3 regions of the Agarivorans aestuarii genome follow, and region 2 is predicted to be linked to each of the others. Evidence: predicted binding sites of a transcription regulator. Region 2 holds the regulator's gene; each other region holds the start of a gene.
The links. The regulator FliA, encoded in region 2, starts transcription of late flagellar genes. The targets are predictions, from matches to a motif close to CTAAAGNTNNNNNNNNNNNNGCCGATA.
Positions count from the first base shown of each region.

Region 1 (4,360 bases), 2.2 Mb from region 2:
GTAGATGAAGGCGGTTTAACCTTGCGCCAACTTATGCGCCAGGCGCGGCAACGAATTATTGCCAGTGGTGGCAGTGTTATTGGCACCTCGGTGGAAACCTTTATGGAGTTTGTTTATAACAATCCTAATGTGTTTCGTTTGTTATTGCGTGAGCGTTCTGGGACATCCCCAGCCTTTAGGGCAGCGGTGGCGCGCGAGATTGCTCATTTTATTGCCGAGCTTACCGACTATTTGGAGCTGCAATATCGCTGCCCAAGAGGTGATGCGCAAATGCAAGCCGAAGCTATGGTGATTATTGTTTTCAATGCTGGTGCTTCGGCCTTAGATTTAGCAGAGTTTGATCGTCAATTGTTGGCCGATAAAACCATTAAACAGTTACGCATTGTTGCCAAGGGAGCGGCACTTTACAATCGCTCGGAAGCCTTAAGTTAAGAGGTGAATATGAAGGTAAGAAAATCGCTACTATTGTTAGCTTTTATTGCAGGTTTATGTGGTAACGCTAGCTTGGCCTTGTTTACGGTGCCTGAGCTAAGGTTTTCGGTGTTTCCAATTATTGCCTTTGTTTTGGCCATTATGCAGTTGTACCACTTATATACTGAAAAAGACTTAAGTGAAGATTCTCCCTTAATGAGTGTTGCCGCCTTTTTACTGGGTGCGCTGGGTTATTCGGCCATGTTGCGTGCTCAATTTCCCGACATTGGCAGCAACTTAGTATTGCTAATCATCTGTCTGTTTATTGGCTTATGGCTGATGTTTAAGTTAGGCGGTTTTAAACGCTAAGCATTTAGAATGCTAGATTATTGTAAAGCCTGCTGCCAAGCTAAATCTGCCTGTTGTTGGTAGGCTTTCCAATCTCCTTCTAACCAGCGCTTGCGACCTTTTTCCGCAAAGAATAGGTGCAGTTGGCTATCAAAAAACTCCCAAACTTGGCCATCGGTTGCAATTAAGCCCTCGCCTAAAGACAGAGCATTAGCGCAAAACCCGTTATATTTAGGCTGGTAAGCTTCTGGCTTAGCTGCAAACTTGTCGGCGCTTTGCTGGCTAGCAAATTGCCAATCAGCCTCTTTCCACCTCACTGTGTACTTTTTATTGCCTTGCTGAATGTAGCGATTACCCTGATCTTGAGCGAGCTGGTAACTGGTGACATCGATTCCGCCTATGGCCTTGTCACTCCAAAAGCTGGTGCTTACTGGCTCATTGGCAAAGCTGCTTAAACTGAGTATCAAGCAAGTGGTGGCAAAAATAATCCGTTTCATAATTTTCCCTAGATGCAGAGTAAGCTATGAATGGAGACCGTGCTTAGCTGAGCACTATTTCAAATAATAAAAAGTCGCGTTAGTTAACGCGGCTTTAACTAGCGACGTTGCAGATACATGCCTACTTCGATGTGATCGGTGTAAGGAAACTGATCGAACAGTGCCCAGTGGCTGATTTTATGGGTACGGCTTAGTTCGCTTAAGTTGTTGTATAGGGTGTTAGGGTTACAAGAGATATACACGATATTGTCGTAAGCTTGCACCATGCCTAGGGTTGCATCGTCTAAGCCCGCGCGAGGTGGATCAACCAAAATGGTGTCGCATTGGTAGCTGCTTAAATCAACATCGGCTTCTTGCAAGCGGCGAAACTCGCGTTCACCTAACATGGCTTGAGTAAACTCTTCTGCCGACAAGCGAATGATTTTAACGTTGTCGATGTTGTTATGCTTAATATTGTATTGGGCCGCTTGCACCGAAGGCTTGGCAATTTCAGTGGCTAATACTCGATTAAAGTTTTTAGCCAGCGCCAATGAGAAGTTACCGTTGCCGCAATACAATTCTAGCAAATCACCTTGGCTATCGCTGGTGGCGTGTTGCGCCCATTCCAACATATGTTGATTTACTATTGCGTTAGGTTGAGTGAAGCTGTTTTCTATTTGCTGGTAAATAAGTTTTTCACCATTAACTGTAAGTACTTCATCTACTCTATCTTGGTCTAAACACATTTTTTGTTTACGTGAGCGACCAATTAACTGTATGGAAAACTGCTTGCTTAGCTCAGCTTTTAGTTTTTCGGTTTCTACGCGCCATGCCTCGTCGATAGACTTGTGGTAGAGCATGCTTACTATCACTTCGCCACTTAAAGTAGATAAAAAATCCACTTGAAACAGTTTGTGGCGTAGCAGCGGGTTTGGTTTTAGCCGCTCAACTAAAATTGGCATTAGCTGATTAATGATTTCGCTAGCCGGAGGAAAGCTGTCTACTCTAAATTTTTGTTTGGTTTGCTGATCAAACATGATGTAGAAGAGATCGTCACCTTCGTGCCACACCCTAAACTCAGCGCGCATTCGGTAATGTTTAGTCGGTGATGCAAATACACTAGGTTGAGGAGGCGTGAATTCGGCAAACTGCTCTAAGCGTTTTGCCACTTTGTCGGCCAATAGTTGTTGGTACTGTTCTGGGTAGTATGCAATAGCGCTCATGGCCGTTCCTCTGTTCTAGCAAGCAGCGCAATTTAAAGGTGCGTGGCTTGCTTGTCCAGTTTATCTACAATAATAGTGATAATATTTCTAAAGTTTTAATTTTGGTCGCCGATAAGCTGTGACTAGGGTGAATCCGTGGAGGCTTTATGAACGAACTGAATGGCGTGGGCAAAACCCCCGTGCAACAGTATGCCGAGCGCCTGTTGCAGCAATCGGCACCGGCGATTGAGAAACGCAATAACCTAGCTGATGACAAGGCTAGCTTTAATCAGCAAGGCGCAGTGGCTAGCCACGTGTTGCTAAGCTCAATCGAAAAACACACCTTATCAATGGCCAGTGGTGGAGTTAGCCTCCCTAAACCACAGCAAGTGAGTGTGTTTGATGCCGAGGAAGTCGCTAGAAACGTGCTTAACTTTGTCGCAAGTTCGTTACATAGTGCTAAGCAGTCGGGAATGTCTGAAGATAAATTAGCCGAGATGATGGCGCAGGCACGCAAGGGCGTTGATATAGGTTTTGAAGGCGCCCGCGAAGAGCTGAGTGATGCTGGTATTCTTAATGAAGATCTAGAAAAAGGGATAGATAAGAGCTATGACCTCATTCAAGAAGGGCTAGAGAAAATTGAAGAGGGGGATTATCAAATTCAATCTGCACCTCTTTATAGTCAGCTTGCAATGTCCAGTTCTCAATCCGCATCAATGGAACTTGAAACTGCCGAAGGCGACAAAGTAACCATTAGTTACGGCTCGCAACTGGCGGCAAGTTATAGCGAGTCAGGCTCATCCATTCAGGCCTCTTTTGCTTCTCAGCAGCAGTTTAGCTTTTCGGTAGAAGGCGATCTTAATGATGATGAGCTAGCCGCCATTGCCGATTTAATTAAACAAGTTGATGAAGTTGGCCAACAGTTTTTCTCCGGCGACTTAGATAAAGCCTTTGATCAAGCCTTAAGCATTGGTTTTGACGAGCAACAGTTAGTGGGTTTTGCGGTTAATTTTCAACAGCAACAAAGCGTAGCGGTTACTCAGGCCTATCAACAAGCTAATGATAAAGCCTCTGGCGGCTCTGAACTGGTGCCAGATTTAAGTGAATTCTTGAGTTCTTGGCAAGATATTCAAGCCAAGGTAAGCGCCTTGTTTGCGCAACCTGAATCGGCTACCGAAACTTTGTTGGCTGGAATACTGCCTATTTCTAGCCCTAGCGAAGAGCAAGATAAGCAAGCAGATGTAGAACGCTTTAAAGGGTTTGCCGACCGAATGGCGGAAGCATTGGCGATGTTCAACACTTCTCCTTCCACTCCAAACAACGCAGCCGACAATATTAGTTAATTTCATGTTGGCTAATTAGCAGGCTTTTTGTGCTATTAATCACATTAAGCCTCGCTTATAATCTCGCCCGCTGTGGTGCTTGTGTATTAAATACTCAAGCTTAATAGGGAATCTGGTGCAAATCCGGAACTGACGCGCAGCGGTAATGAGGAACGAAAGCTCAAGGATTGGCCTTTTCCAAGGATCTCCAGACACTGTTTGTATCGCCAAACGGGAAGTCGCAGCCGTAGTACAAGTAATATGCCTCTAAGTCCGAATACCTGCCACATCGCACATGCTTATAACAGCAAAGTACTACGCGACGATTAGGATTACATCGATGAAGAAGTTCATATTACTGGCCGCAGTAGCGCCAGCTTTTGGCTATGCCCAAGAAACCCAGCAAACACCCCAAACAGAACAGCCAGCTACTATGGTTGTTACCGCTAACCGCATGGAACAAACCGAAGCCAGTGTGATTGCACCGCTTACTGTGGTTAGTCGTAGCGAAATTGAAAGCAGCGGCGCCCAAGACATTATTGATGTGCTAAGCCAGCAAGTTGGTATAAGTGTTACCCGCAACGGTGGTAAAGGTCACAGC
Region 1 covers NZ_AP023033.1:431,545-435,904, forward strand. The annotation lists gene fabR (HTH-type transcriptional repressor FabR) at 1-432, shown strand, start outside; gene K5609_RS02055 (DUF1422 family protein) at 442-780, shown strand; gene K5609_RS02060 (YHS domain-containing (seleno)protein) at 798-1,256, opposite strand; gene trmA (tRNA (uridine(54)-C5)-methyltransferase TrmA) at 1,355-2,458, opposite strand; gene K5609_RS02070 (DUF5610 domain-containing protein) at 2,605-3,780, shown strand; cobalamin riboswitch at 3,837-4,062, shown strand; gene K5609_RS02075 (TonB-dependent receptor domain-containing protein) at 4,100-4,360, shown strand, end outside.
Region 1: K5609_RS02070 (DUF5610 domain-containing protein) is a predicted target of FliA. The motif match lies at 2,546-2,572, and genes of this name have one in related genera.

Region 2 (4,360 bases):
TGCTGCTGGTTTAGCAGGCACTTTGGGGCTAGCTTCAATTTTAGCGGCAGGCTTAGGTGTTGCTTTTGCCGGTGTCACCTTCGCGTCTGGGGCTTTACCAGCACCATGTAATTGGTCTAGCAGCTTCTCAAATTCGTCGTCGCCAATTTCATCACCGTTTGAGCTAGGTTTCGCTGCTGGGGCGACTGGCGCTGCAGGTTTACTAGCACTTGGAGCTTTTGAACCATGAAGTTCATCCAACAGTTTTTCAAATTCATCATCTGAAATATCACCATCGCTAGCGGCTTTTTGCACTGGTGCTGCGGGCGCAGGTTTTGGTGCGGCGTCAGGAGAAGGAGCCGCTGAGCCATGCAGCTCATCGAGCAAACGCTCAAACTCATCATCGGAAATTTCGTCAATATTGCCGGCATCGGCACTTGGCGCTGCAGTAACAGGCTCTGGCTCTGGCTCTGGCTCTGGCTCTGGCTCTGGCTCTGCAGCCACTTCGTCGGCGGACTCTGGTTGAGACAATTGATGCAAGCTGTCAATCAACTCAGGAGACGCAGGTGTTAAAGGCTCACGCGCCTGAACTTGAGCAAACATATCATTAACAGAATCTAGCGCTTCGAGAATTACATCCATTAGCTCAGGCGATACACCTCTTCCGCCATTGCGCAGGGTATCAAAAATATTCTCCGCACCATGACAAACATCAACCAACTCGGTTAATGACAAAAAGCCTGCCCCACCCTTAACGGTATGGAAGCCACGGAATATGGCATTTAACAAGTCACTGTCATCTGGACGTTTTTCTAAATCAACCAGCTGTTCAGACAGCTGCTCAAGGATCTCCGCCGCTTCTACGAGAAAGTCTTGTAAGATGTCTTCATCTACATCAAACGACATGCGCTACTCCCTTAAAATCCTAAACTAGACAATAAGTCATCAACATCATCTTGATCGTTAACAACGTCGTCCCTTTGCTCTTTATTTAATATTGGCCCTTCGGCTTCAATAGCAGATTTAGTCACTTTATTATTTTCTACTACTTCGACGTTTTCATTTCCAAACAAGGTAAGCATTTCAACCAAGCTTTCTTCCACCTCTTGCACCAAGGTGATTACCTTACGAATCATCTGACCGGTTAAATCTTGGAAATCTTGAGCCATCAATATTTCGGTTAACATGCTACGTAGTTTATCGGCATTTGCTGAAGAACTATTAAGGAAAATATCGATTTGGTGACATAGCGCCTTAAATTGGCCGATTTCAATTCTTCGTTCCATCAAACTTTGCCATATAGGCATGATACTGTTGATTTCGTTAGTTAATTGATCGGCAATTGGAAGGCCAGACTCTACTGCGTCCATGGTTTTATTGGCTGCTTGATCGGTCATCTCTATCACATAGTTTAACCGCTCTTTAGCGTCTGGTATTTCTTGATTAGCTAACTCGTTAATTCGAATATCGAGTTTAAATTCATTTAAAGAGTCATGAAGCTGACGAGTGAGCTGCCCAACCTTATCAAATAGCAGATTAGCTTTTGGAGCACAAAGCTCACTAACAAGTTGATTCGCCTCGGCGACATTTCCTTCTTCAAGTAGCGCAACCAAAGATTTGGCGTCGGCTAATGAAATAATCGGAGTATCTGTGCTCACGCATCTTCCTTTCTTATTGTAGTCTTTCGAAAATCTTATCTAGCTTCTCTTTTAGCGTGGCTGCAGTGAAAGGTTTAACAATATATCCATTTACGCCGGCTTGAGCAGCTTCAATGATCTGTTCACGTTTTGCTTCGGCAGTTACCATTAAAACAGGTAGGTGAGACAAACTTTCGTCGGCACGAATATTTTTCAATAGATCAATGCCTTCCATTCCAGGCATGTTCCAATCAGTTACCACAAATTCGAAATCGCCGCCTTTAAGCATAGGTAATGCGGTATTTCCGTCATCGGCTTCATGAGTATTGTTGAAACCAAGATCTCTAAGTAGGTTTTTAATAATCCTTCTCATCGTTGAAAAATCATCAACAACCAGAATTTTCATATTTTTATCCAAGGTACGTCCCCCAACAGGATGTTTTACAAGCCACTAATTAGGCCAAAAATTTATGTAATATAGATATTATGCCTTAATAAACACAATTTTAGTCCATCTTTTACAAGAAATGTAAGGATGAATTTCTCTATTGTGTCCAATCTCGCATTCGAGTTTTAACTCGAGCAAGCGCTTGACTATGAATTTGACTGACTCGGGACTCGCTTACGCTCAATACTTCACCAATTTCTTTTAGGTTAAGTTCTTCATCATAATAGAGGGACAAAACCAGTGCCTCTCTCTCTGGAAGGCCTTTAATGCACTCGGCAAGAGATTGCTGAAAGCGTTGGTTAGCAAAACCTTCAAAGGGTCGGTTTAGCTCTCGGCTTTCTTCACTTGATATAACGTCTTCACTGACACCTAGGTCGTCGATACCTAAAATGCGTCCGCAATTTACATCAGACAACATTGAATGGTATTCGCTCAGGCTTACCCCAAGCTTTGCTGCAACCTCGGCGTCTTTTGCGTCACCGTTTTTTTCTTTCTCAACCTCAGCGATTGCGTCACTGATGGCGCGGCTGTTTTTGTGCACCGAACGCGGCACCCAATCGCCTCGACGAATTTCGTCAAGCATAGAGCCACGAATGCGAATGCCGGCGTAGGTTTCGAAGCTGGCGCCTTTTGAACCATCAAAGTTACGCGCGGCTTCGATTAAGCCAATCATTCCTGATTGGATCAAGTCATCAACAATCACGCTAGCCGGAAGCCTAGCCATTAGGTGATGGGCTATCCGTTTGACCAAGTTTGCATGGCGCTCCACCAAAACATTAGTGTCATTAGCGCTGGCATAAGCGGCAACTTTATTCACTAAGCTGTTCTCTATTTTTACGTTGTCCAAATTCGAGAAGGTTCTCGATGAAAAATTCTAAATGTCCACCTGCTTGTTCAGGAATAGGCCAAGTAGAACCCTTGCTTGCTAACGAGCGAAACGCCAAAGATGCAGGAGACTTTGGATAGGCCTCTACCACTACTCGCTGCTTTCTCACGGCTAAGCGCACGTTATTGTCATAAGGAATACAAGATACTAGTTCGAGTGTAGCATCCAAGAAACGATCGGTTACTCGCGTAAGCTTAGCAAACAGCTCTTGGCCTTCGCGTAAACTTCGCACCATGTTTGCTACCACTTTAAATTTGTATACACCGTGCTGGTTTGAAAGCAGCTTTATTAGCGCATAAGCATCGGTAATAGAGGTTGGCTCATCACACACCACCACTAGAATGTCTTGAGAGGCTTTGGCAAAGCTTAACACCATGTCGGAGATACCCGCTGCGGTGTCAACCAGCAATACATCAATGGGTGTTTTCATGCTGCTAAAAGCACGAATAAGCCCAGCGTGTTCCGCAGGACTGAGCTCCACCATTGATTGAGTACCAGAAGTAGCCGGCGCGATTAAAATCCCATTAGGCCCTTTAACTAATACTTCATCTAAGGTGCACTCGCCGGACAAAACATGAGATAAGTTTTTGGTCACACGTAAACCAAGCAGCACATCTACATTTGCTAGGCCTAAGTCGGCATCTAGCACCATTACGCGCTTACCTTGCGCAGCCATGGCTATGCCCATGTTAAGAGTAACGTTAGTTTTACCTACGCCCCCTTTGCCGCCCGTTACAGCGATGACTTTTACATTGTTTTTTTGTTGCATCATTCTTAAGCCGCTAGCTTGGTCAAATTCATTGTCTTTAGAATACATCTGAAACCTTTTGTTGTTCGGTTTCACTAAACCAGAAATGTTGCTGGCTTTGCTTATCGATAACCGATAATGCTTGTTCAATTAGTTGGGTAGGCGCAGCTACCGCAATATCTTCAGGCACTTGTTGGCCGTGAGTAACGTAACTTATTGGTAAGGCATGGCGCAAGGTTACATTTAACACTTCGCCTAATGCCAAGCTTTCATCTAATTTGGTAAGTATGGTACCAGCTAAAGGAATTCGCTGAAATTGGTTCACAGTTTCTTCAATTACCCGACGCTGCGCATTGGCCGACATTACCAAGTAGTTGCGAATATTCACCCGGCTGTTTTTTACTAACTTATCTAATTGCTCGTGTAAGCGAAGATCACGTTGGCTCATGCCTGCGGTATCAATAAGCACTAATTTTTTGTCTTTAAACTGATAAAGCAACTGTGAAAGCTCTTCTTCATCGTTGGCGACTCGAACTGCACAGCCCATGATTTTGCCATAAGTGGCAAGTTGCTCATGGGCGCCAATACGGTAGGTGTCGGTAGTAATCATCGCCACACTTTCGGCGCCATGGCGCATCGCAAACTGTGCGGCTAACTTAGCA
Region 2 covers NZ_AP023033.1:2,911,813-2,916,172, forward strand. The annotation lists gene K5609_RS13540 (chemotaxis protein CheA) at 1-885, opposite strand, end outside; gene K5609_RS13545 (protein phosphatase CheZ) at 897-1,637, opposite strand; gene cheY (chemotaxis response regulator CheY) at 1,651-2,034, opposite strand; gene K5609_RS13555 (RNA polymerase sigma factor FliA) at 2,162-2,881, opposite strand; gene K5609_RS13560 (MinD/ParA family protein) at 2,874-3,767, opposite strand; gene flhF (flagellar biosynthesis GTPase FlhF) at 3,757-4,360, opposite strand, start outside.

Region 3 (4,360 bases), 110 kb from region 2:
GAACTTCAAGTAGCTGATTAAGCGACGCAACAACATCTTCAACCTGAGATTGGTCTTCATTTTGACGTTTCTCTTTTTCGGCTTGTTGCTGAGCTTTTGCCTTTTCTTGCTCTTTTTGAAGCGATATCTGTGCCACTTCCATCTTGTCAGCAGCACTTAAGTTTTGCTCCTGCTTATTGGGAAGATTCGATGCGATTGTTGAGGTGGATATTGAACTAACATTACTATCCATATTCCAGACTCCTTAAACAAAGCAAGCCACACCTATACAGTATAAGTGTGGCTGCGTATTTCTTCACTATTATTAACGATTAAACTAGAGCTAACGCAGCCTGTGGGCGTTGGTTTGCTTGAGCAAGAATCGAAGTACTAGTTTGTTGTAGAATCTGCGCTTTAGTTAAATCGGCAGTTTCTTTAGCAAAGTCAGTATCTTTAATTCGTGAACGAGCACCAGAGATGTTCTCTGAAATGTTAGACAAGTTACGAATGGTAGATTGGAATCGGTTTTGAACCGCACCCAATTCCGCACGCTCAGAGTCAACCAACTTAATAGCTGAATCTAAAGATGCCATTGCCGCACTTGCTCCGCCAACAGTAGATACTGATAATGAAGCTAGACCTAAGCCAGATGCTCCCCAGCCGCCTGAGCGAGAGATGTTCACACTGATGTTTTGACCAGCATTAGCACCCACTAGGAATGCCGCTGAGTAGCCACCATCAAGAAGGTTAACACCACCGAACTGGGTAGTGGTAGCAACACGGCTCATTTCAAGCTTAAGTTGAGAAACTTCAGCTTGTAGTGCAGCACGGTCACTTGAGTTATTAATACCATCTTGAGATTGAACCGCTAACACACGCATACGTTGCATCATGTTAGTTAGCTCGTCCATCGCACCTTCAGCAGTTTGTGCCACTGAGATACCATCTTGAGCATTCATCACAGCACGGTCTAGACCCTGGATCTGAGATGTCATACGGTTTGAGATTTGTAGACCTGCAGCATCATCTTTTGCGCTGTTAATTCTGAAACCAGAACTTAAACGTTGATATGCAGTGTCTAATGTATTGCCTGAGCTTGATAGCTGGCGTTGTGCGTTCAATGACGACACATTGGTGTTGACAACTAATGCCATATTTTGAGCCTCCTAAGAAATTGTTCATCCTGATTGAACTGTGTCAGGACGACCAAAACCATTTGTTAGTTGTTGAACCCCTGGTCTATGAACCGTAAACCAAGACAACTTTGAAATGGACCAAAGTTTTAATAACTTCATATTAGTTAGCGGCAATGGAGGAAAAAGCTTTAGAAAAAAAGAGGAAAAAAGCGGAATTTTTTTGCCGCATTTACGGCAAGCCTTGTAAACACTGGCTTTAAGCCCTAGAAAAAACTTCTGAACTCAGTGAAAAAACGGTATATTTACGCTGACTGAGCAATAATTAGACGCCAAATTATTGCCGATAATTATTGGCACGTACATTGCTTTATTACATTCGCAGCCTGAACCGCTGCGAAAAAAAGGCCAAGTGAGTATGCATCACTTGACCGTATCGCTCGAAACGATAGGAGATTGAGAGCGAAACTAAAGCGCTACTTATTATTGGTATGGAATTGAGCCTCCTAAGAGTACTAATAGCGCTACTGCAGTCTGAGGACGGTGGATTGAACCCCCACCGTCCTTTCTTTTTTCATTATCCAAGTAGAGACAGTGCAGCCTGAGGACGTTGGTTTGCTTGAGCCAAGATGGTTGTCGACGTTTGCTGAATAATCTGGTTACGCGTTAGTTCAGCAGTCTCTTTGGCAAAGTCAGTATCTTTAATTCGTGAACGTGCCGCGGTTACATTTTCAGAAATGTTAGACAAGTTACGAATGGTTGACTGGAATCGGTTTTGTACCGCACCAAGCTCTGCACGTTTACCATCAATTTGCTTAATTGCAGAATCAATAGCTGTCATAGCTGCGCTTGCACCACCTACAGTCGATACCGACAAGGCACCCAAGCCAAGACCTGATGTACCCCAACCACCTGAGCGAGAGATGTTTACGCTGATATTCTGACCGGCATTTGCACCAACTAAGAAGCTCGCCGAGAAAGTACCATCTAGTACATTCACACCACCAAATTGAGTGGTTGTAGCAATTCGGCTCATTTCAGCTTTAAGTTGAGAAACCTCTTGCTGCAATGCGATACGGTCGTCTGAGTTGTTAATACCATCTTGCGATTGGATGGCTAATACTCGGATACGCTGTAAAGAGTTAGTAATTTCATCCATCGCGCCTTCAGCTGTTTGCGCTAATGAAATACCATCTTGAGCATTCATTACAGCACGATCCAGACCTTGAATTTGCGAAGTCATACGGTTTGAAATTTGAAGACCAGCGGCATCGTCCTTTGCACTATTAATACGCAAACCAGATGATAAACGTTGGAATGAAGTATCTAATGACCAGCCAGACTGTGTAAGTTGACGCTGGGCGTTAATAGATGACACATTAGTATTTACGTATAAAGCCATGATATTTCTCCTATCTATATCTTAACCATTTATAGGTTTTATTAGTTGTCAGTTATTTTATGTTTCTGACTTAACCTATATAACGGCAGCACTTCAATATTCTTTAGCAATTATTTAAATTTTATTTTTAAGCTATAAAAGCATCAAAAGAAAAAAGGTTGCTTCAATATTGAAGCAACCTTTATAACGGCAGAAAGAATTAAAACTTTAGATTTATAGGTAATTAAATAAAGATAATTGGCTAATACGGCTATACGAGGAATAAGAAGTATTTAGAGCAAGCTCGGCTTTCTGCAGGTTACTAACCGCTTCGGCGAAATCAACTTCGCTAATGGAGGCCCTTGATTGCTGGTTGATGATGTCCATAGACGAGGATGCATTCCTTACAGACTCTAAGGAGTTACCTCTTGCACCTATAGAGCCCAGGGTTAAGTTTACGCTTTCTAAAGCGTTATCAAGACCTACCAAGAAGTCACTTTGCGCTTCTACGTAGTCCCCTTGCGGCAAGGAAGTATCTTCTAATGCAATGATAAAATCACTCAACATATTCAATACATTATCTTTTTCGGGAGGTGCTAGTTCAAATTGCTCAGTTGATGGTGCAGCGCCAGTAACCGTAACATCAATTCCGTTAAAGTTAATTGCTTCACCAGGTGTGTAATTCCCCATAACAGGAGGTACTAATGAGGTACCAGTATTATCTAAGACCTCATAGGTATCGGGTACACCTGCAGTAGTTTGTACCTGATAAGTATTATTAGCCGGAGTGATAGGGTCATAGTTTAGCTTATGGAAACTGTCATAAGCTTTCTGGTCATTAATTGTTGTAGATATATTTGCAGTTAAGTCATTCGTAACAAAACGCTTAAATACATTATCAAACACTTCTTGCCCAGTATCATTACTTTGAATATATACTGAAGAAGATACTTTTAATTCATTTACACCCGCATCGCCTTGGTAGTTATAATCTGTACCATCAAATACGTAAGGCTTTTTCTGAGTTTGAAAGCCCGAAAAGACATAGCTACCATCAGCGTTTTGACTATTCATAAAATCTAGCATTTGGTTTTGGATCTGACGTAACTCCTGTGCGAGCGAAGCTCGTTCAGTGTCGCCATTAATACCATCACCAGACTGAACCCCCAATACTCGCGCTCGCTGCATGGCATTGATCATCCCGTCCAGGGTAGACTCTTCGAAGTTAAGAGCATTTTCCAACAGAGTACCATTCTTTAAGTGCTGCTCAGTTAAGGTTATTTCCGTAGTCAAAAACATGGTTTTACTCATGTCCGAAGGACCGTCAGCAGCGGTTAGCAACTTCTTATTAGTGATAAGGTGTTGGTTCATCTTCTCAACTTGCTGCTGAGAGTTGAGTACTCCATTTAGTGAGTTTTGATACAAGTTAATACTGGAAACTCGCATAGTTTATTACCTCACTGAGCTTAATAGAGTTTGAAAGGTTTCTTGCGCGGCACTAATCACTTGAGCAGAGGCAGCGTAAGCTTGCTGGAAGCGAATCAAATTAGACGCCTCTTCATCTAAATTAACACCGGATATAGAGTTATGACGCTGGGTACTTTGCTCTAGTAAGGAGTTAGCAGCCGATGCCGACACCCTCGCCTCGCTCGTCTTACCACCAACAAAACTAACCACACTGGCATAAGCATCATTCATCGTCATTTTGTTGTCGCCACCGGTGGCTAAGCTTTTACGTACTAAGTCTTCCTGCTGCAAGTCAATTAAACGTAGAGCATTGTAGTTATCATTAAAACCATCGGTATTGTAACCCATGGTGAATACATCCCCCTCTTGCACATCACCGTCAATATTCATTTCATAACCC
Region 3 covers NZ_AP023033.1:2,797,504-2,801,863, forward strand. The annotation lists gene K5609_RS12990 (flagellar protein FlaG) at 1-232, opposite strand, end outside; gene K5609_RS12995 (flagellin N-terminal helical domain-containing protein) at 312-1,133, opposite strand; gene K5609_RS13000 (flagellin N-terminal helical domain-containing protein) at 1,690-2,514, opposite strand; gene flgL (flagellar hook-associated protein FlgL) at 2,728-3,939, opposite strand; gene flgK (flagellar hook-associated protein FlgK) at 3,946-4,360, opposite strand, start outside.
Region 3: K5609_RS13000 (flagellin N-terminal helical domain-containing protein) is a predicted target of FliA. The motif match lies at 2,595-2,621, and genes of this name have one in related genera.